Regions from separate parts of the Lelliottia sp. JS-SCA-14 genome, predicted to be linked through region 3. Evidence: predicted binding sites of a transcription regulator. Region 3 holds the regulator's gene; each other region holds the start of a gene.
The links. Region 3 encodes PurR, which represses purine synthesis genes. Its sites were predicted from a motif close to CANGCAAACGTTTGCNTG; they were not measured.
Positions count from the first base shown of each region.

Region 1: tusA (sulfurtransferase TusA) is a predicted target of PurR. The motif match lies at 4,664-4,681, and genes of this name have one in related genera.
Region 2: purM (phosphoribosylformylglycinamidine cyclo-ligase) is a predicted target of PurR. The motif match lies at 4,934-4,951, and genes of this name have one in related genera.

Region 1 covers NZ_CP141606.1:4,542,666-4,550,311, forward strand. The annotation lists gene rsmD (16S rRNA (guanine(966)-N(2))-methyltransferase) at 1-517, shown strand, start outside; gene U9O48_RS21270 (DUF1145 family protein) at 501-782, shown strand; gene U9O48_RS21275 (DUF2500 domain-containing protein) at 867-1,226, opposite strand; gene U9O48_RS21280 (lysoplasmalogenase) at 1,353-1,979, shown strand; gene zntA (Zn(II)/Cd(II)/Pb(II) translocating P-type ATPase ZntA) at 2,055-4,232, shown strand; gene tusA (sulfurtransferase TusA) at 4,360-4,602, opposite strand; gene U9O48_RS21295 (7-cyano-7-deazaguanine/7-aminomethyl-7-deazaguanine transporter) at 4,775-5,440, shown strand; gene U9O48_RS21300 (DcrB family lipoprotein) at 5,513-6,070, shown strand; gene U9O48_RS21305 (MFS transporter) at 6,077-7,291, opposite strand; gene U9O48_RS21310 (AI-2E family transporter) at 7,436-7,646, shown strand, end outside.
Region 2 covers NZ_CP141606.1:3,456,675-3,464,320, reverse strand. The annotation lists gene ppx (exopolyphosphatase) at 1-906, opposite strand, end outside; gene ppk1 (polyphosphate kinase 1) at 910-2,970, opposite strand; gene purN (phosphoribosylglycinamide formyltransferase) at 3,203-3,844, opposite strand; gene purM (phosphoribosylformylglycinamidine cyclo-ligase) at 3,841-4,878, opposite strand; gene U9O48_RS16160 (6-phospho-beta-glucosidase) at 5,149-6,579, shown strand; gene upp (uracil phosphoribosyltransferase) at 6,874-7,500, shown strand; gene uraA (uracil permease) at 7,588-7,646, shown strand, end outside.
Region 3 covers NZ_CP141606.1:2,154,778-2,162,423, reverse strand. The annotation lists gene U9O48_RS10145 (C40 family peptidase) at 1-491, shown strand, start outside; gene sodB (superoxide dismutase [Fe]) at 614-1,195, shown strand; gene U9O48_RS10135 (MFS transporter) at 1,235-2,401, opposite strand; gene U9O48_RS10130 (YnhF family membrane protein) at 2,571-2,660, opposite strand; gene purR (HTH-type transcriptional repressor PurR) at 2,957-3,982, shown strand; gene punR (DNA-binding transcriptional activator PunR) at 4,001-4,912, opposite strand; gene punC (purine nucleoside transporter PunC) at 5,028-6,212, shown strand; gene cfa (cyclopropane fatty acyl phospholipid synthase) at 6,509-7,646, shown strand, end outside.

The DNA of each region.
Region 1 (7,646 bases), 2.4 Mb from region 3:
CCCTGGGCTGCGCCCGACCACCGATCGCGTCCGGGAGACGCTGTTTAACTGGCTGGCGCCGTCGATGGTTGACTCGCGCTGCCTCGACTGTTTTGCCGGAAGCGGCGCTCTGGGCCTCGAAGCGCTGTCGCGTTACGCCGCGAGCGCCACCCTGCTGGAGATGGATCGCAGCGTTTCCCAGCAGCTACAGCAAAATCTCACTACCCTGAAAGCGATCAATGCCAAAGTGGTGAACACCAACGCGCTGGCGTTTCTGGCGCAAAAAGGCACGCCGCACGACGTGGTGTTTATCGATCCGCCGTTCCGCAAAGGGCTGTTGGAAGAGACGTTAACGCTGCTGGAGAACAACGGCTGGCTGGCGGATGACGCGCTTATCTACGTCGAGAGTGAAGTGGAAAATGGCTTACCGCCGGTTCCCGTTCACTGGGATCTGCACCGCGAACAGGTCGCAGGCCAGGTCGCTTATCGTTTGTATCACCGTGAAGTACGAGGAGAGCCTGATGCCAGTACTGATTAATTTTGGCCGTTTACTGATGCTGGGCGTCTGGGCATTTCTGATCCTGAACCTGGTTCATCCTTTCCCACGCCCGATGAATATTTTCGTCAACGTGGCACTGATTTTCACCGCCTTTATGCACGCCCTGCAGATGGTGATGCTGAAAAACGGCCTGCCGAAAGACGGACCGCCGATGACCGGCTGGCAGCAGCTGCGCGTCTTTATTTTTGGCGTGTTTGAGCTGCTGGTGTGGATGAAGAAGTTTAAGGCGCAGGCGAAGAAGTAAGGTGCGTTTTGTTGCCCGGTGGCGCTGCGCTTACCGGGCCTACGAGCCCTGTAGGCCGGTGCAAGCGCAGCGCCGCCCGGCAAATCACGGCTCCGCCGTAAACCCCTCAAACCGCGATCCCTTATAACTCAACACACCCCGGTCCCCGACCGTCAGCTGATGGTACTGCTTCTCGTCGAGACGAAACGTCATTTCCAGCCCGCCGCTCTGCGGTTTAAAACTTGCCTCGAAGCGCATCTGCGTTCCCGCTGGCGTCACCTGCTGCTGACGTGAGCGGCGCTCATTGAGCGCTTTCTCGCATTTATTACTCACCACCACGCGTTTTTGCAGCAGCGGCGCGGCGTCGTTATCGGCCTTTTCACGGCGCTGCTGCACAAAGCGGAACGAGGCGGCGATGACGATAATCGCCACCACGATCACGAAGAAAAGTGGCATTTTGCTCATTGTTGAATCCCATCAGATTTTGCGGAAATCAGGATACCCCGCCTTATCCGCCATTGCCAAACGCCTGCCCGCGTCACTACACTGAATCAGAGTGTTATTCAAAAATAACAGATACAGGGAGTTAATATGCTTTGGTCATTTATCGCTGTCTGTTTTTCCGCATGGCTTTATGTCGATGCGTCGTATCGCGGCCCTGCGTGGCAGCGCTGGCTGTTTAAACCGGTGACGCTGCTGCTCCTGCTGCTCCTCGGCTGGCAGGCACCGATGTTCAACGCCGTCTGCTATCTGGTGCTCGCGGGTCTGTGCGCCTCGTTGATTGGTGACGCGCTCACGCTACTGCCACGCCAGCGCCTGCTGTATGCCATCGGGGCGTTTTTCCTCTCGCATCTGCTCTACACCATCTACTTCGCAAGCCAGATGACCCTCTCCTTCTTCTGGCCGTTACCGCTGATTTTACTGGTGATGGGCGCGTTGCTGGTGGCGGTGATCTGGACGCGACTGGAAGAGATGCGCTGGCCGGTCTGTACCTTTATCGCCATGACGCTGGTGATGGTTTGGCTGGCGGGTGAGCTGTGGTTCTTCCGCCCAACGTCGCCTGCGATGTCGGCGTTCTTCGGTGCTGCGCTGCTGCTGATTGGCAACATCGTCTGGCTCGGGAGTCACTACCGTCGTCGCTTCCGCGCGGATAACGCCATCGCCTCCGCCTGCTACTTTGCCGGGCATTTCCTGATTGTGCGTTCGCTGTATATTTAATAGTGCTTGACTCTGGAGTCGACTCCAGAGTGTATGCTGCGGTTAATGAGAAAATTATCATTACCGGAGAGTGCCATGTCGACTCCAGAAACACCGAAAAAAGTGCCGCAATTCTCGGGACTCAAACTCAGTCCAGTCCCCGCAAAAGACGACTGCTGCTGCGACAGCGGATGCGAAACCCAGGCTGCGCCCGTGCAGCCTGAAAGCGGCGATCGCTACACCTGGATCGTCAACGGCATGGACTGCGCCGCCTGCGCCCGCAAAGTCGAAAATGCGGTGAAACAAGTGGCGGGCGTCAACCAGGTCCAGGTGCTGTTCGCCACCGAAAAACTGCTGGTCAGCGCCGACGCTGACGTCAGCAAGCAGGTGGAGGCGGCGGTGACCAAAGCCGGTTACTCCCTGCGTAGCGAGCAGGAACCTGCCGAAAAAATCTCTCCCCTGCGGGAAAATCTGCCGCTCATCACCCTGATTATCATGATGGCGCTCAGCTGGGCGCTGGAGCAGGTTAACCACCCGTTTGGCAATCTGGCGTTTATTGCCACCACGCTGGTTGGGCTGTTCCCCATCGCGCGCCAGGCTCTGCGTCTGATCAAAACCGGCAGCTGGTTCGCGATTGAAACCTTAATGAGCGTCGCGGCAATCGGCGCGCTGTTTATTGGCGCGACGGCGGAAGCGGCGATGGTGCTGCTCCTGTTCCTGATCGGCGAACGCCTTGAGGGCTGGGCGGCGAGCCGGGCACGTAAAGGGGTCAGCGCGTTAATGGCGCTGAAACCGGAGACGGCGACGGTGGTGGTGAATGGCGAGCGCCAGACGGTCGCTATCACGGCGCTGCGTCCGGGCGATGTGATGGAGGTGGCCGCCGGGGGGCGTTTGCCTGCGGACGGGACGCTTCTCACCGCGACGGCCAGTTTCGACGAAAGCGCCCTGACCGGCGAATCGATCCCCGTTGAGCGTGAAACCGGCGAGAAAGTCCCTGCCGGGGCCACCAGCGTGGACCGTCTGGTGCAGCTCAAAGTGCTTTCCGAACCCGGCGACAGCGCCATTGACCGCATTCTGAAACTGATCGAAGAGGCCGAGGAGCGCCGCGCGCCCGTCGAGCGCTTTATCGATCGCTTCAGCCGCATCTACACGCCGGTAATTATGCTGGTTGCCCTGCTGGTGGCGGTGGTTCCGCCGCTGCTGTTCAGCGCCCCGTGGGAGGCGTGGATCTATAAAGGGCTGACGCTGCTGCTGATCGGCTGTCCGTGTGCGCTGGTGATTTCAACGCCTGCGGCCATCACCTCGGGTCTGGCCGCCGCCGCACGACGCGGGGCGCTGATTAAAGGCGGTGCGGCGCTGGAACAGCTCAGCCAGGTTCAGCAGATCGCCTTCGATAAAACCGGCACGCTGACCGTCGGCAAACCGCAGGTCACGGGCATTTATCCTGCCGATGACGCCCTGCTGGCGCTGGCCGCCGCCGTCGAGCAGGGTTCGACTCACCCGCTGGCGCAGGCAATTGTGCGTGAAGCGCAGTCGCGCGGGCTGACAATTCCGGCTGCCAGCGCGCAGCGAGCGCTGATGGGCTCAGGCATCGAAGCGGAAGTTGAGGGCAGCAAGGTGCTGATTTGCGCTGCCGATAAATTCCCTGCCGACGAGTTCAGCCCGCAGATCCGCGAGCTGGAGCAGGCCGGGCAGACGGTGGTGATCGTCGTTATCGACGGCGTGGCAAAAGGGGTGTTGGCTCTGCGCGATACTCTGCGTGCAGATGCCAAAGAGGCGGTGGCGGCGCTGCATCAGCTGGGGATTCAGGGCGTGATCCTGACCGGGGATAACCCGCGCGCGGCGGCGGCAATTGCCAGTGAGCTTGGCCTGGAGTTTAAGGCCGGGCTGTTACCAGCGGATAAAGTACAGGCCGTGACTGGGCTGAACGCTCAGGCCCCGCTGGCGATGGTCGGCGACGGCATCAACGACGCTCCGGCGATGAAAGCTGCGACGATTGGGATTGCGATGGGCAGCGGGACCGACGTGGCGCTCGAAACCGCCGATGCGGCGCTGACGCACAACCGCCTGACCGGTCTGGCGCAGATGATTTCGCTGGCACGTGCGACGCGGGCCAATATTCGTCAGAACATCACGATTGCGCTGGGGCTGAAGGGGATTTTCCTGGTCACCACGCTGCTGGGGATAACAGGTCTGTGGCTGGCGGTATTAGCGGATACGGGGGCGACGGTGCTGGTGACGGCGAACGCACTGCGGTTGTTGCGCCGGAGATGATAAACGCCGGGTGGCGGCTTCGCCTTACCCGGCCTACGTTTTCATGATTTCGTAGGCCCGTGCATGCGAAGCGCCGCCGGGCAAAAAGCGATGATGTTGTATGCCGGGTTCACCCGGCAAACCACGACTACCCTTTGCGCACCAGGTACCGATACGGAAGGGAGCCCGTCTCTTGCGCCACCAGCTCATGTTCCATAAAGGTACAAAAACCGGGGATATCGCGGGTGGTCGCAGGATCGTCAGCAATGATCAGCAGCGTCTCGCCGGTCTGCATGTTACGCACGGTTTTGCGCACCATCATCACCGGCTCCGGGCAGCGGAGGCCCTGCGCATCAAGGGTATGGTTGGGGCTGGAAAACAGGTCGGTCATCATCTTCTCGTTCATATCAAAAAACGGCTGTAGTTTACGCCGCGTTTTCGGCAAAGCAAACCAGGTTAACGATTGCGCGAAAATTAGCCATTGCAATACGGACTGAAAGCAGTAATATGCGGCGGCTTAATTGGGTTCCCTCACCCCAAATATTAATCAAAAAGGTCACAATATGACGCAGTTCTCTCAATCGCAGCGCGTAAAAGCGTTGTTCTGGCTATCGCTATTCCATCTGCTGGTGATCACTTCCAGTAACTATCTGGTGCAATTGCCGATCTCCATTTTTGGTTTCCATACCACCTGGGGCGCATTCAGCTTCCCGTTTATCTTCCTCGCGACCGATTTGACCGTGCGTATTTTTGGCGCGCCGTTGGCCCGACGCATTATCTTTGCGGTGATGCTGCCTGCGCTGTTCGTCTCGTACGTCATCTCTTCCCTGTTCTACATGGGAAGCTGGCAGGGCTTTGAGGCGCTGACGCACTTCAACCTGTTTGTCGCCCGCATCGCTGCCGCCAGCTTTATGGCCTACGCTCTGGGACAGATCCTCGACGTTCACGTCTTTAACCGTCTGCGACAGAACCACCGCTGGTGGATGGCACCGACGGCGTCCACGCTGTTCGGCAACGTCAGCGACACCCTGGCCTTCTTCTTCATCGCCTTCTGGCGCAGCCCGGATGCCTTTATGGCCGCCCACTGGATGGAAATCGCGCTGGTGGACTACTGCTTCAAAGTGCTGATCAGCATTGTCTTCTTCCTGCCGATGTACGGCGTGCTGCTGAATATGCTGCTGAAAAGGCTGGCGGATAAATCTGAAATCTCGGCATTGCAGGCAGGTTAAAGGTTCGGTTTATCAGTTGTGATAAGATGGATGAATGAGCCGTTATGGCCGTTTATCGAAAGGAATAAGTTAATGCGCAATCTGGTTAAATATGTCGGGATTGGCCTGCTGGTAGTGGGTCTGGCGGCCTGTGATAACAGCGATACGAAGACCCCTGCTCAGGGCGCGTCCGCGGAAAGTAATGCCACCGGACAGCCGGTTAATCTGATGGATGGCAAACTCAGCTTCTCTCTGCCAGCGGATATGACCGATCAGAGCGGCAAGCTGGGCACCCAGGCGAACAACATGCACGTCTATTCCGATGCCACCGGGCAGAAAGCGGTCATTGTGATTGTCGGTGACGACACCAATGAAGATCTGGCGGTGCTGACCAAGCGTCTGGAAGATCAACAGCGTAGCCGCGATCCGCAGCTGCAGGTGGTAACCAACAAGTCCATCGAACTGAAAGGCCATACCCTGCAACAGCTGGACAGCATTATCTCTGCCAAAGGCCAGACCGCGTACTCTTCCGTGGTGCTCGGCAAAGTGGACGGCAAACTGCTGACCATGCAGATCACCCTGCCAGCTGACGATCAGCAGAAAGCGCAGACCGCCGCAGAAAACATCATCAATACCCTCGTGATTCAGTAATTTTCATCACGATTCAACGGCCTCCGTCGCTTGCGCCGGGGGCCGTTTTTTTAAGCGCCAGGTCAGCAGGAACGCAACGCCAACCAGCCCCGCCGCCGCAAGATAGATAACCGGAACGCCCGCGTAGGCCATCAGCAGCCCGGCCAGTGGCCCGGTCACCCCCAGCGACATATCCATAAACACGGTATAAGTCGCCAGCGCCGAACCCTGATTCTGCTGCGGCACCGCTTTCACCGCCACCACGCCCAGCGCCGGGAAGACCAGCGAGAAACCCGCGCCCGCGAGGAATACGCCGATCTTCGCCACCCACGGCTCACCCGCAATGCCCGTCAGCAGCAGGCCGACAATCTCGACGCTAAAGCAGATCATCGCCACGTTCAGTCCGCCGAGGCGGTTGATACCGTTCGGGAACAGCAGACGCGCACCGACGAAGGCGCAGCTAAACAGCGTCAGGGCGAACGCCGCACCGTCCCAGCCTTTGGCGTCGTAAAACAGGGTGATGAAGGTGGCAATCACACCAAAACCGGCGGACGCCAGGGCCAGCGCCATGCCGTAGGGCCAGACGCGCCCGAGCACCGCGCGAAACGGCAGCGGCTTGCCTTTGCTGGCTTTCACCTTCGGTCGCGGGAGCGCGAGTAAAATCGCCATCAGCGCGACCACCATAATAGTGATCGCCAGCCCGTGCAGACCGCCCCACGCATAGCACACCACGCCCAGCGGCGCGCCGAGGGCCATCGCGCCGTAGGTGACAATCCCGTTCCACGAAATCACGCGCCCGATATGCGGCGTGCCGACCACGCCTACTCCCCACAGCGTCGAGCCGGTCCCCGCCAGACTTTGCCCGATGCCTAAAATCACACGCCCCAGACACAGCAGCGCCAGGCTGAGCAGCGGCCAGCCGCTGGTGGTCGCCGCCAGAAGATAGCTCAGGCCACTGAGGAAACAGCCGCACAACCCCACCACCACGATACTTTTCGGGCCAAACAGATCGGCATACCGCCCCGACTGTGGGCGACTCAGCAGGGTGGCGAAATATTGCAGGCTAATCACCAGCCCCGCCCAGAAGGCGCTGAATCCCATCACGTCATGGACGTAACCGGGCAACACCGCGAGCGGCAGGCCAATGGTGAGATAGCTGGCGAAGTTAAACATCACAACAGAAACAATGCGCAGATTGAGGCGCAATCCGCTCAGTGCCGGTTCGGCGGCAGGGTCGGGCATGAGGTTCTACCTGGTATTTTGCAACAGTGTTTCACTATTACCACGTCATGCGGCGAAAAGCAGCAGCGACTTTCAGATTAACGGCGTCAAACGCAGCGGTCCCTACGCACTACACTTAACGGGCACACAACATAAGGAATCAGCATGACAACCCCCCAGCCCGACAAGACGGGCCTGCACATATTATTAAAACTCGCCTGTCTGGTGGTGATCCTCGCCGGTATTCACGCGGCGGCGGATATTATCGTTCAACTGCTGCTGGCGCTCTTTTTCGCCATTGTTCTTAATCCGTTAGTCACCTGGTTTATCCGTCGCGGCGTGCGTCGCCCTGTCGCCATCACCATTGTGGTGCTGG
Region 2 (7,646 bases), 1.3 Mb from region 3:
CAGCACGCCTTCGCGCAATGCACCGTCGGACAGGCGCAGCTCGCGGATTGCCAGCGCATCGAAGACGCCACACAGGATCGCCAGGCCCGGCACAAACACCGCTTTACGCTCGTCGGATAAGCCCGGCAGGCTCAGGGCATCAAAGCTTTTATGTTTCAGCACCTCTTCGCGCAGTAACTCCAGGCGCTCCGGGGTGATAATCCCGTCTTTTTCGCCCATCGCCAGCAATACTTCATGCGCTGCCTTGATACTGCCAGACGCTCCGAGGGCAACGTTCCAGCCCTGAATGCGATACTGCCAGGCGAGGGATTCCAGCTTTTGCACCGCTGCCATTTTCGCGCGCTGGAAGTTTTCCCGGTTTATGGTGCCGCCAGGGAAATACATCTGCGCAAAGCTGACGCAGCCCATACGGCGGCTCTCGACCAGCTTCGGCTCGAAGTCTTCGCCGATGACCAGCTCAGTGGAACCACCGCCGATGTCAATCACCAGCTTGCGGCCTTTTTCCGGCTGAGTGTGTTCCACACCCATGAAAATCAGACGCGCTTCTTCGTTACCTGAGATGATTTCAATCGGGTAGGGGATCACTTTTTCCGCGCGTTTGAGAAACTCCGGCGCGTTCAGCGCCTGGCGCAGGGTGTGCGTGCCCACGATGCAAACGCTTGACGCTGAAAAACCCTGCAAGCGTTCGGCGAACAGTGACAGGCAGGCTAAGCCGCGCTCCATCGCCTCTTCGCTGAGCATATTTTTGTCGTCAAGACCATCGGCGAGATGAACGCGCTGCTTGAGGCGCCCGATGATCTGCATGGCTCCGTCGACCTCGCGGGCGATGACCATATGGAAGCTGTTAGAACCTAAATCGACCGCAGCAAACTCCTGCGGGCGTGGCGTCTTATCATTTATCGGCATAGGTTAATCAGGTTGCTCGAGTGATTTGATATAGTCGTAAATCGCCAGCTGTGAGCGCACTTTACGGCGGTTGCCGCGCTGCACGTAGCGGTTACTCAGTTCTTTGTCGATATAGCGAGCCTTCACTGTGTCGCTGAGTTGCAGCTCAATAATATCGAGGATTTGCTGCTTGAGACGCGGGTCCAGCAGCGGGGTGGCGACTTCAATTCGGTAATCAATATTACGCGTCATCCAGTCCGCGGAAGAGAGATAGACCTGTTTATCGCCACCGTTTTCAAAAATATAGATCCTGTCGTGTTCCAGATAACGGTCCACGATGCTGGTCACGCGAATATTGTCGCTGATGCCTTCCAGTTCTGGAATCAACGAGCACATGCCGCGGATCAGTAAATTCACCGGTACACCGGTGCTGGAGGCCGCATACAGACGATCCACCAGCCCTTTGTCGACCAGGTTGTTCAGTTTGAGGGTGATACCCGACGGTTCGCCTTTTTGCGCAGCGGCGATCTCTTTGTCGATCATCGCGTACAGCAGGCGGCGCGAGTTCTGCGGGGAGACCAGCAGATAGTCGAAGCTCACCGGGCGGTACGGGTTTTCGATGAAGTTAAACACCCGACGCACTTCGTTGGTGATGCGCGCGTCGGCGGTCAGCAGCGAGTAGTCCGTATAGAGTCGCGCGGTTTTCTCGTTAAAGTTACCGGTCCCGATGTGAGCGTAGCGCACCACGTCGTCGCCTTCTTTACGGGAAATCAGGAACAGCTTGGCGTGAATTTTCAGACCAGGCGCGGAGAAGATGACGTGCACACCGGCTTCCGTCAGACGACGCGCCCAGTGGATGTTCGCCTCTTCGTCGAAACGCGCCTGCAGCTCAACCACCACCGTCACTTTTTTACCGTTGTGCGCGGCGTGGATCATCGCATCAATAATGCGCGAGTCTTTTGCCACGCGGTAGATGTTGATTTTGATCGCCAGCACGTTCGGGTCGAACGACGCCTGGCGCAGCAGTTCCAGCACGTGCTCAAAGGTGTGGTACGGATAGTAAAGCAGCACATCGCGCTCACGGATGGCGTCGAATCCGTTACGGAATTTATCGAACCAGATATGGCGCAGGCGCGGCAGCGGTTTGTTGACCAGATTGGCTTTGCCGACGTTCGGGAAGCCAATAAAGTCTTTAAAGTTGTGGTAACGCCCGCCCGGCACGATGGAGTCGTAGCGGGAGATGGTCAGCTTGTCGCGCAGCATTTCCACCATCGCGTCCGGCATGTCGCGCTGATACACAAAGCGCACCGGTTCGGCGGTCAGACGTTGTTTCAGGCTGGAGGACATCAGCTCCATCAGGCTGGCTTCCATCTCGTGCACCAGGTCGTACTCGGCATCACGGGTCATTTTCATGGAATAGGCGTTCAGCGCGTCGTAATCGAAGAAGCCTTTGAAAATGTCGTCGAGGCAGTAGCGCAGGATGTTATCCAGCAGGATCATCGGCTTGCGACGGCGCGGCGTTTCCGGCGGCAGGTTCACAAAGCGCGGGACTTTGTCCGACGGGATCTCCAGCAGCGCATAGCGAATGGAGTCGCCGCGAATAATCTCAACCGCCAGATAGGTGTAGTCATCTTTCAGGAACTGCACCAGATCCGTTTCGCGATTGATAAGAATAGGGGTGATGTGCTGGCGCAGATAGTGTTTGAAGTAGTGGCGCAGCCAGGTTTGTTGATTGGCGGAAAGCTGACGTTCATTAATCAGGAAGATTTGGTTGCGTGCCATCTCGAGCAGCAGCTCGTTATACAGACCGTCAAATTCCTGGTCCGCTTTCAGGACGCGCGCCTGGATTTTTCCCAGCAGATGGCGTGAATGGGAGTTCAGACCTTGCTCTTCGCTGATGATGATCCGCCGTTTCAGTTCGGCAAAACGGACCTTGTAGAATTCATCCAGGTTATTGGAATAAATACCCAGAAAACGCATACGCTCAATCAGCGGATTGCTTTTATCAGCCGCTTCCTGAAGCACACGTTCGTTGAACGCCAACCAGCTTAGCTCTTTCTCGATGTATAACTTTTCCTGACCCATTACAACTTACACTCCGTTTCAATCACGGGACGCAGCAAATCCGTCTCGATTCTATTATGGCGAGCTTTGACACGAGATGTCCAACTGTGCCAGAAAAGTATGACAGTTAATTTTTTTTCTGGGGGAATTTAAGGGGTTGGTGGGGGATAAAGGCGTGTCGGGTGGCGCTGCGCTTACCCGACCTACAAAAACCGTAGGCCCGTGCAAGCGCAGCGCCGCCGGGCAAAACAGACTACTCGTCCGCCGCATGTCCCTGCGCGGGCAGCTTCACGCCATCCAGCCAGGCGGCGTTATCACGCATCTCAAGACGCCCCTCGACAAACCAGCTCACCACTAACGGATAAATGGCGTGCTCCTGCGTCTGGACGCGCTCGGTGATGTCGTCTTCGTCGTCGCCATCAAACACCGGAATTTTGGCCTGCAAAATCACCGGCCCGCCGTCCAGCTCGTCGGTGACGAAATGCACGGAGGTACCATGCTCCTCGTCGCCATTTTCCAGCACCTGACGGTGGGTGTGCAGACCCGGATATTTCGGCAGAAGAGAAGGGTGGATGTTCAGCAGACGGCCGGAATAGTGAGAGACAAAACCCGGGCTTAAGATGCGCATATACCCGGCCAGCACCACGACATCCGGCGCATAGGCGTCGATCTCCTGCACCAGCTCCCGGTCAAAGGCTTCACGACTGGCAAACTGTGAGGCTTCCAGCGCGTGCGCCGGGATATGGGCATCCCGCGCACGCTCAAGGCCGAACGCATCGGCCTTGTTGCTGAATACTGCGCGAATGGTGCCATTGATCTGTTTCTGTTTGCAGGCGTCGATGATTGCCTGCAAATTGCTTCCGTTGCCGGAAATGAGCACCACAATATTTTTCATTCAATGACCACGCGCTGTTCGGAATCAGAAGCTTTGATGATACCGATTTTCCACGCGTTTTCACCTTTCGCCTTCATCAACTCAACGGCTTTATCCGCTTCGCTGGCAGGCAGGGCAATCAGCATGCCGACGCCGCAGTTGAAGGTGCGATACATTTCGTGCTGGCTGACGTTGCCCGCGGTTTGCAGCCAGTTGAACACGGCTGGCCACTGCCAGGAGGACTCGTCGATCACCGCCTGCGTATTGTCAGGCAGTACGCGCGGGATATTTTCCCAGAAGCCGCCGCCGGTCAGGTGCGCAATGGCGTGAACGTCAACGTTCTCGATCAGCTCAAGAATGTTTTTCACGTAGATACGGGTTGGCGCCAGCAGATGATCGGCCAGCGGTTTGCCTTCGAGCTCGGTGGTTTCCGGGTCGCAGCCGCTCACTTCGAGGATCTTACGCACCAGGGAGTAACCGTTCGAGTGTGGGCCACTTGAGCCAAGGGCAATCAGGACATCGCCATCGGCCACTTTGCTGCCGTCGATAATTTCTGATTTTTCTACCACGCCGACGCAGAAGCCCGCGACGTCGTAATCTTCACCGTGGTACATGCCCGGCATCTCTGCGGTTTCGCCGCCGACCAGCGCACAGCCAGACTGCAGGCAGCCTTCGGCGATACCGGTGATGACGCTGGACGCCGTATCCACGTCCAGTTTGCCGGTGGCGTAATAGTCGAGGAAGAAGAGGGGTTCAGCACCCTGCACCACGAGGTCGTTCACACACATGGCCACCAGGTCGATCCCGATGGTGTCGTGGCGTTTGAGATCCATCGCCAGACGCAGCTTCGTGCCCACGCCGTCAGTGCCAGAAACCAGAACAGGCTCACGATATTTTTGCGGCAGTGCGCACAGCGCGCCAAATCCACCCAGACCACCCATCACTTCAGGGCGGCGAGTCTTTTTGACCACACCTTTGATTCGGTCAACCAGCGCATTACCTGCGTCAATATCAACACCGGCATCTTTATAGCTGAGAGAAGTTTTGTTGGTCACGGCTTAAGTCCCCACGCATAGCATAGTAAGAAAAATCGGCGCAATTCTAACAGTCCAGGCAAACGTTTGCGAGCCTATTCTGCGGTCAAAAAAAGTCGCTGAAAATTTACACATTTTTGCATTGGGCGAGGACAAACTTGATACCGTTCACGAAAATGAAACCGGTTTCGGCAATCTGCTTGCAACAGGCTAAGCCATTGCACATGATTTGACTGAAACCGGTTTCTGTAATTGTTTTTGCAGAAAATAACGCAGAATGAGGGAAAAGGCATGCCAGGATTTAAAGAAGGTTTTCTGTGGGGCGGCGCGGTGGCGGCGCATCAGCTGGAAGGCGGCTGGAAAGAGGGTGGTAAGGGGATAAGCGTCGCGGACGTGATGACGGTCGGGGCGCACGGCGTACCGCGTGAAATCACCCAGGGCGTCATCCAGGGCAAAAACTACCCGAACCACGAAGCCATCGATTTTTACCATCGCTACAAAGAAGACATCAAACTTTTCGCCGAACTGGGCTTTAAATGTTTCCGCACCTCCATTGCCTGGACGCGCATTTTCCCGAAAGGCGACGAGCTGGAGCCTAACGAAGCCGGTCTGAAATTCTACGACGACCTGTTCGACGAATGCCTGAAACACGGCATCGAGCCGGTGATTACCCTGTCGCACTTCGAGATGCCTTTCCATCTGGTGACCGAATACGGCGGCTGGCGCAACCGTAAGCTGATCGACATGTTTGTGCGTTTCGCCAGCGTCTGCTTTAAGCGTTATCAGCACAAAGTGAAGTACTGGATGACCTTTAACGAGATCAACAACCAGGCCAACTTCCACGAAGATTTCGCACCCTTCACCAACTCCGGCCTGAAATATGAAGAGGGTGAAGATCGCGAGCCGGTGATGTTCCAGGCCGCGCACTATGAGCTGGTGGCCAGCGCCCTGGCGGTGAAAGCCGGACGTGAAATCAATCCGTCCCTGCAAATCGGCTGCATGATTGCCATGTGCCCAATCTATCCGCTGAGCTGCGCGCCAAACGACATCATGATGGCGATGAACGCCATGCACCGTCGCTACTGGTTCACCGACGTACACGTGCGCGGGAAATATCCGCAGCACCTGCTGAACTACTTTGAGCGCCGCGGTTTCGAGCTGGATATTACCGACGAAGACATTGCAGCTCTGAAGCAGGGCTGCGTCGATTACATCGGCTTCAGCTATTACATGTCCTTCGCCACCAAAGCCACGCCGGATAATCCGCAGCTTGATTATGACGAAAGCAAAAGCCTCGTTTCCAACCCGTACGTGCAGAAATCCGACTGGGGCTGGCAGATTGACCCGGTGGGCCTGCGCTACTCCCTGAACTGGTTCTGGGATCACTACCAGCTGCCGCTGTTTATCGTTGAAAACGGCTTCGGGGCGATCGACGTGCAGGAGAGCGACGGTACGGTCAATGACCAGTACCGCATCGATTATCTCGACGCCCATATCCGCGAGATGAAAAAAGCGGTCGTCGAAGATGGCGTGGATCTGATGGGTTACACCCCGTGGGGCTGTATCGATCTGGTCTCTGCCGGAACCGGCGAGATGAAAAAACGTTATGGCTTTATTTTTGTTGATAAAGACAACGAAGGAAACGGCACCCTGAACCGCAGCAAGAAAAAATCTTTCGACTGGTATCAGAAGGTGATCGCCACTAACGGCGCAGACCTGTAATCGCCCGGCGGCGCTGCGCTTGCACGGGCCATAAGCCTCTGCGGTCTGGTGCCCTCACCCCGACCCTCTCCCACGGGAGAGGGCGCAAACACCAAAAACGGCAACCGGGTTGCCGTTTTGCCTTTACCTCCACCCGGCAAAACTCCCTTCTTTTTTTTCCTGTTTTATACTCACTATCGCTCCCTAATCCACTTTGCTTGATCGGCATCAAGCAAGATGGGTATGGCGAACCCGGAAAAAAGCGGTATAATCCGGCGATTTTTTTTGCGGTAGCCACCTCAGAGGAGAATGAGAATGAAGATTGTGGAAGTGAAACACCCACTCGTTAAACACAAGCTGGGCCTGATGCGTGAGCATGACATCAGCACGAAGCGTTTTCGCGAACTGGCCTCTGAAGTTGGAAGCTTACTGACTTACGAAGCAACGTCTGACCTGGAAACTGAAAAAGTGACCATCGAAGGCTGGAACGGCCCGGTTCAGGTTGAGCAGATCAAAGGTAAAAAAATTACCGTGGTGCCAATCCTGCGCGCAGGTCTGGGCATGATGGAAGGCGTGCTGGAGCACGTACCGAGCGCGCGTATCAGCGTAGTCGGTATCTACCGTAACGAAGAAACTCTCGAACCCGTCCCGTATTTCCAGAAGCTGGTGTCTAACATCGACGAGCGTATGGCGCTGGTCGTTGACCCAATGCTCGCCACCGGCGGCTCCATGATCGCGACCATCGACCTGCTGAAAAATGCCGGCTGTAACAGCATCAAAGTGCTGGTACTGGTTGCGGCACCGGAAGGTATCGCGGCGCTGGAAAAAGCGCACCCGGACGTTGAGCTGTATACCGCCTCTATCGACCAGGGGCTGAACGAGCACGGGTACATCATCCCGGGGCTCGGCGATGCTGGCGACAAGATTTTTGGTACGAAATAATCGAATAACGATAAAAAAGCCGACTTTGATAGTCGGCTTTTTTTTGAATAAAACACAAACAACTCACAATACTTAGAGGAAAACACTATGACGCGCCGTACTATCGGGGTGAGTGAAAGACCGCCGCTTTTGCAGACGATCCCGCT
Region 3 (7,646 bases):
AATGCACCGTGCGTAAAGGCCACAAAACTAACTGCGTGAAAGTGGGCAAAACGGCGAAGCTCTCTGAGGTGCATAAAGTGCGCGTGCAGAAAGCGCAAAAAACCGCGATGAACAAACTGATGGGTCAGATTGGCAAACCGTATCACTGGGGTGGCACCTCCCCGCGCACCGGTTTCGACTGCAGCGGTCTGGTCTATTACGCGTATAAAGATCTGGTGAAGTTCCGCATTCCACGCACCGCGAACGAGATGTATCACCTGCGCGATGCCGCGTCAGTTAATCGCGGTGAACTGGAGAGCGGCGATCTGGTCTTCTTCCGCACCCAGGGTCGCGGCACCGCCGATCACGTGGGCGTTTACGTCGGCAACGGGAAATTCATTCAGTCTCCTCGCAGCGGCCAGGACATTCAAATCACCTCCCTGAGCGAAGACTACTGGGTCCGCCATTACGTTGGCGCGCGCCGCGTGATGACACCGAAAACCATTCGCTAATCCCTGCCCTGCCGCGCCGTCGGCAGGGTAAGTTCCTCTTTTGCATACCCTTTCAATTTGCTACTCTATCCATGCACTCAATAGGGTTATTGGCGTGCAACACTATAATAAGGAGAGAAGCAATGTCGTTCGAATTACCTGCATTACCGTATGCAAAAGACGCCCTGGCTCCGCACATTTCCGCGGAAACCCTGGAGTATCACTACGGCAAACACCATCAGACCTATGTCACTAACCTGAACAATCTGGTGAAAGGCACTGCGTTTGAAGGCAAAACGCTGGAAGAGATCGTGCGTAGCTCTGAAGGTGGCGTGTTCAACAACGCGGCTCAGGTCTGGAACCACACGTTCTACTGGCACTGCCTGGCCCCGAACGCCGGTGGCGAACCGACCGGTGAACTGGCTGCAGCGATCAATGCCGCGTTTGGCAGCTTTGCTGATTTCAAAGCGAAGTTTACTGACGCCGCAATCAAGAACTTCGGTTCTGGCTGGACGTGGCTGGTGAAAGAGGCAGATGGCAAACTGGCTATCGTTTCCACCTCTAACGCAGGCACCCCACTGACCACCAGCGCGAAACCGCTGATGACCGTCGATGTGTGGGAACACGCTTACTATATCGATTACCGTAACGCTCGCCCGAACTACCTTGAGCACTTCTGGGCGCTGGTTAACTGGGAATTTGTGGCGAAGAACTTCGCCGCGTAAGAGACACGCAGAAGGGTTTTGCCCTTCTGCGTTTTTGGTTTATTCCGTCACGCTTGCCGGTTCCGGCTCTTTGCGACCGGATGTGAGAACCAGCAGCAGACCAAGAGCCGCAATAATCGCCCCCATCACCGGGACAAAGCTGTATCCCAGCCCGCCCGAAATCACCGCCCCACCCGCTGCCGCGCCGAGCGCATTACCGAGATTAAACGCGCCGATATTCACGGACGACGACAGACCCGGCGCTTCGTGTGCCACACGCATCACGCGCATCTGCAACGGCGGAACCACCGCAAAGGTCGCCGCGCCCCACACCACCATCGCAATGGCCGCACCGAATTCGTTACGCGCCAGCCAGGGAATGGCGAGCATAATTACAATCAGCAGGGTTAAGAAGCCTTTCAGCGTACCGGTGACCGAGCGATCCGCCAGCTTGCCGCCGAGATAGTTCCCGAGTGAGAAGCCCACGCCGATCAGGACCAGCATCGCCGTCACAAACAGCGGCGTGGCGTGGGTGATGTCATGCAGCACGGGAGAGATATAGGTGTAGAGCGTGAACATCGCACCTGCGCCGAGCACCGTCGTTAACAGGGCAGACAGCACCTGCGGGCGCACCAGCACTGACAGCTCTTTACGCACGTCCGGGCGCTCACCCGCCTCGCCTTTCGGCAGGGAGAAGAACAGCGCGAGCATCGCCACCACGCCCAGCCCGGCGGTGGCCAGGAACGACATCCGCCAGCCGATGACTTCACCGAGCCAGGTCGCCGCCGGAACGCCGCCAATGTTGGCGATGGTCAGGCCCATAAACATCGTCGCCACCGCGCTCGCCTGCTTATGTTTTGGCACCACGCTCGCGGCTACTACCGACCCTAAGCCAAAGAACGCGCCGTGGTTCAGGCTGGTCAGAATGCGCGACAGCAGCAGCGTCGTGTAATCCGGCGCAATCGCCGACAGCACGTTGCCAAGGGTAAAAATCGCCATCAGGAAGATCAGCGCATTGCGGCGGGCACGATGGGAGAGCAGCAGCGTCATGAGCGGCGCACCGATCATCACCCCAATCGCATAGGCGCTGATGAGCATCCCCGCCGCCGGAATGGAGACATCCACACCTTTAGCAATGACGGGCAGCAGCCCCATCGGGGAAAACTCGGTGGTGCCGATGCCAAAAGCGCCAATCGCCAGGGCCAGCAGGGGAAAATTGATTTTCATTGTTAACTCCGGATGCCGTGTCGTCGTCATCGCGCGACACAGGACTAAGATGGCAAAAGCATGACATCAATCACAAAAAATGAGAAGTTAACAAATTAGCAAAAGATTTTTGCAGGATGGGTAACAATCAGGGAGAGGAGACGAGGGAGAGAACTCTCCCCCGCTTAAATCAGTGCAGGGCTGCGGTCAGACCTGCTGCAACAATCAAAGCCAGCACAATAACGGTCGTGGTCAGCGAAAACTTCAGATCGGTACTCATCAATTTTTCTCCTTTTAATCACCTTACGAAAAGTGAGCTTGCTCATTTTTACACAGTTTCCCCCAAAAATCTTCCTGGATTTAGACTGATAACCGTTTTTGCTCTTCCCCTTTTCATCAAGATAAGACAAAATTCCACGCTAAATTTATAAGCGTACCGGCCACTGACCCCCTCCTGACGTTCTGAGTCGTTTTCCCGGCGTATCGCAATTCACATTGCGAGATAAGGGTGAGAGAAGGCAAACGTTTACCTTTAAGTATTTCAGGAGTTTAAGATATGGTCTGGAGTGACATGTAATGGCAACAATTAAAGATGTGGCGAAACGCGCAAACGTTTCCACTACAACCGTATCACATGTAATTAACAAAACGCGTTTTGTTGCGGAAGAGACGCGCAACGCCGTATGGGCTGCCATCAAAGAGCTGCACTACTCTCCGAGTGCCGTGGCGCGCAGCCTGAAAGTGAATCACACCAAATCGATCGGCCTGCTGGCGACCAGCAGCGAAGCCGCCTATTTCGCGGAGATCATCGAAGCCGTTGAGAAAAACTGCTTCCAGAAGGGCTACACCCTGATTCTCGGCAACGCCTGGAACAGCCAGGAAAAGCAGCGCGCTTACCTGTCAATGATGGCGCAAAAGCGCGTCGATGGCCTGCTGGTGATGTGTTCTGAATACCCGGAATCCGTGCTCTCGATGCTGGAAGAGTATCGTCACATCCCGATGGTGGTGATGGACTGGGGCGATACCCGCGCCGATTTCACCGACTCCGTGAACGACAACGCCTTTGAAGGCGGCTACATGGCGGGCCGTTACCTGATTGAACGCGGTCACCGCGAAATCGGCGTGATCCCGGGTCCGCTGGAGCGCAACACCGGCGCAGGCCGTCTGGCTGGCTTCATGAAAGCGATGGAAGAAGCGCTGATCACGGTGCCGGAAAACTGGATCGTGCAGGGCGACTTCGAGCCTGAGTCCGGCTATCGCGCCATGCAGCAGATTGTCTCCCAGTCACATCGTCCGACCGCGGTCTTTATCGGCGGTGATATTATGGCGATGGGCGCCCTTTGCGCAGCCGACGAACTCGGTTTGCGCGTCCCGCAGGACATTTCTGTGATCGGGTACGATAACGTGCGCAACGCCCGCTACTTCACCCCGGCGCTGACGACCATTCACCAGCCGAAAGACTCGCTGGGTGAAACGGCCTTCAACATGCTGATGGACCGCATCGTCAGCAAACGTGAAGAGTCGCAGTCGATTGAAGTCCACCCGCGCCTGATTGAACGCCGCTCCGTCGCCGACGGTCCGTTCCGCGATTACCGCCGTTAATCATCTCTGAGGGGCCGGTTATTCCGGCTCCTTCAGCCACTCTCTGTTCAGCGTTTCGCTATCCCCCAGATACTCCAGCAGCCACGCCAGCGCCGGTGACATATCGTTTTGCTGCCAGGTCAGGCAACAGGCCGCATCCGGGAACGGGTTTTCCAGCGTTAATGCCACCCACTCACCGCGATCGATGCGCGGGCGCGCAAAATGCACCGGCACCATGCCGACGCACAGCCCTGCGGAAAGACAGGTCGCCGAGGTTTCCCAGTCTGGGGCCACCACCCGCCGCTGGTTATCCAGCAGCCAGGTGATGCGTTTTGGCAGCGAGCGGGACGTGTCTTCCAGCACCAGCGACGGCCAGTTGCGCAACGTGTCATCGCTCAGCGGACCTTCAATGGCGGCGAGGGGATGATCGCGCGCCACGACGCAGGTCCAGCTCAGGGCTCCCATATCGCGAAAGGCATAGCGTCCGCCCACCGGGATCGCCTGCGTGGCACCGATCGCCATCTCCACCCTGCCGTCAGAGAGCGCATCCCACACGCCGTTGAACACCTCCTGGGAGACGCGCAGCTCCACGTCCGAGAAGTGGCGATAAAAATCGACCACCATCTGGCGGGTGCGCTCCGGTTTGACGATGTTATCGACTGCAATGGCAAGATGGCCGCGCCAGCCGTTGGCAATCTGCTGACACTGCTCGCGGGTGATCATCATTTTTTTGATAACAGATCGCCCTTCTTTCAAAAACCAGACGCCCGCAGGCGTCAGGACGACGTCGCGGTGGCGGCGCTCAAACAGCGGAACCGCCAGCCACTCTTCAAGCTGACGCACGGTATAGCTCACCGCAGACGGAACGCGGTGCAGTTCCTGGGCCGCGCCGCTAAAGCTGCCGTTACGCGCAACCGCATCAACCACTTCTAAGGAATATTCAGACCACATTTTTTGCCTGCAAAATTTTTGAATGCAACCACCAAATATTAGCGTTTCACAAGGCAGTTTGCACTCCCTACACTCTGCGCCAGTGAATACCTGCCCTCTTTAGGAAATAAAAACAATGCAACCCAACAAAGGATTCCTGGTCTGGCTCGGCGGCTTAAGCGTGCTGGGCTTCCTGGCCACCGACATGTACCTGCCCGCGTTTGCCGCGATGCAGGCGGATTTACAGACCCCTGCCGCCGCCATCAGCGCCAGCCTGAGCCTGTTCCTCGCCGGTTTTGCCTTCGCGCAGCTGCTGTGGGGACCACTCTCCGACCGCTACGGTCGTAAACCGATTTTACTCTTAGGTCTGGCGATTTTTGCCGTCGGCTGTCTGGGCATGCTCTGGGTGCGCGATGCGACCTGGCTTTTAGTGTTGCGTTTCATTCAGGCATTCGGCGTGTGTGCCGCGGCGGTGACCTGGCAGGCGCTGGTCACGGACTACTACCCCGCGTCACGCGTGAACCGTATTTTTGCCACCATCATGCCGCTGGTCGGTCTTTCTCCGGCCCTGGCCCCGCTGCTCGGCAGCTGGATCCTGGTGCATTTTGACTGGCAGGCGATCTTCGCCACCCTGTTTATCATCACTCTGGTGCTGATGTTACCGGCCTTCGCGCTGAAACCGGCGTCATCCAAACCTGCTGAAACGACGGATAATCGCGTCACCTTCCTCTCCCTGCTGCGCTCCCGCGCCTATCGCGGCAACGTGCTGGTCTACGCCGCCTGCTCCGCCAGCTTCTTTGCGTGGCTGACCGGTTCGCCGTTTATTCTGCACGATATGGGCTACAGCCCGGCGGTCATCGGCCTGAGCTATGTCCCGCAGACCATCGCCTTCCTGGTCGGCGGTTACGGCTGCCGCGCAGCGCTGCAAAAATGGCAGGGACAGCAGATGCTGCCGTGGCTGCTGGTGCTCTTCGCGGTGAGTGTGATTGGGACCTGGGCCGTTGGCTTTATTCCAGACGTCGGGCTGACGGAGATTCTGATCCCGTTCTGTGTGATGGCCGTGGCGAACGGTGCGATCTACCCTATCGTGGTGGCGCAGGCGCTGCGTCCGTTCCCGCATGCGACGGGGCGTGCAGCGGCGCTGCAAAACACCCTGCAGCTGGGTCTGTGCTTCCTGGCAAGCCTGATTGTTTCGGCGCTCATCGCCACCCCGCTGATGACCACCACCAGCGTGATGCTGGCGACCGTGGTTCTCGCCGCGCTGGGCTATCGCATGCAGGCCTCAGCGAAAGATCGAGTGAACGAAACGGCACAGGCATAATCGCGCCAGCAATTATGTGACATTTTAGTGATTAGGCTGCTAATAACTTTCGGTTGAATCACCGTTTTTTGCAGCCTATACTAAATTTGCTTCACACAAATACGATAAATATTATGTGTTAACGGGAGCCGGAGTGCTCCCGTTTTACCATGGAAGGCCTTTCGGTAAGGGTTATCTCCCTTCCTCTGTTCTACGTCGGATATTAGCCTCGCGGAAAAACCGTGGGATTTCTCACAAACCATAAAAAACGGCTACGCTGTTTGAAGGTTCTGATCACAGCAGGTGATGGAGAAGCTATGAGTTCATCGTGTATAGAAGAAGTCAATGTCCGGGACAATGACTGGTTTCGGATCGTCAATGAATTACTGAGTCGGGCGGGCGTCGCGATTAACGGGTCTGCCCCATCCGATATTCAGGTAAAACACCCCGATTTTTTCAAACGCGTTCTGCAGGAAGGTTCGCTCGGTCTGGGCGAGAGCTACATGGACGGCTGGTGGGATTGCGAGCGGCTGGATATGTTTTTCCATAACGTTCTGCGTGCCGGGCTGGAAAACCAGCTCCCTCACCGCCTGAAAGACACCCTGCGTATCGCCTCTGCGCGATTGCTCAATTTGCAAAGTAAAAAGCGGGCGTGGATTGTCGGGAAAGAGCATTACGATCTCGGAAACGATCTTTTCAGCCGCATGCTTGACCCGTTTATGCAATATTCCTGCGCCTACTGGAAAGACGCCACCACCCTTGAAGATGCACAGCAGGCCAAGCTGCGTTTAATCTGCGAAAAACTGCAGCTTCAGCCCGGCATGCGGGTTTTAGATATCGGCTGCGGCTGGGGCGGACTGGCTTATTACATGGCGAAAAATTACGGCGTGAGCGTTGTCGGCGTGACCATTTCCGCCGAGCAGCAGAAGTTGGCGCAGGAGCGCTGTGCGGGTCTGGATGTGACCATTCTGCTGCAGGACTATCGCGATCTGGACGACCAGTTTGACCGTATCGTCTCGGTGGGGATGTTCGAGCACGTCGGTCCGAAGAATTACAACACCTATTTCACGGTTGCCGACCGCAACCTGAAACCGGAAGGTCTTTTCCTGCTGCACACCATCGGCTCCAAAAAGACGGACCATTCCGTTGACCCGTGGATCAACAAATACATCTTCCCGAACGGCTGCCTGCCCTCGGTTCGCCAGATTGCTGATGCCAGCGAGTCGCACTTTATTGTCGAAGACTGGCACAACTTTGGCGCGGACTACGACACGACCCTGATGGCCTGGCATTCGCGTTTTATCGCCTCATGGCCGGAAATTGCTGATAACTATTCGGAACGCTTCAAACGGATGTTTAGCTATTATCTGAATGCCTGCGCAGGGGCGTTTCGCGCGCGGGATATTCAGCTCTGGCAGGTGGTGTTTAGCCGCGGTGTGGAACACGGATTGCGCG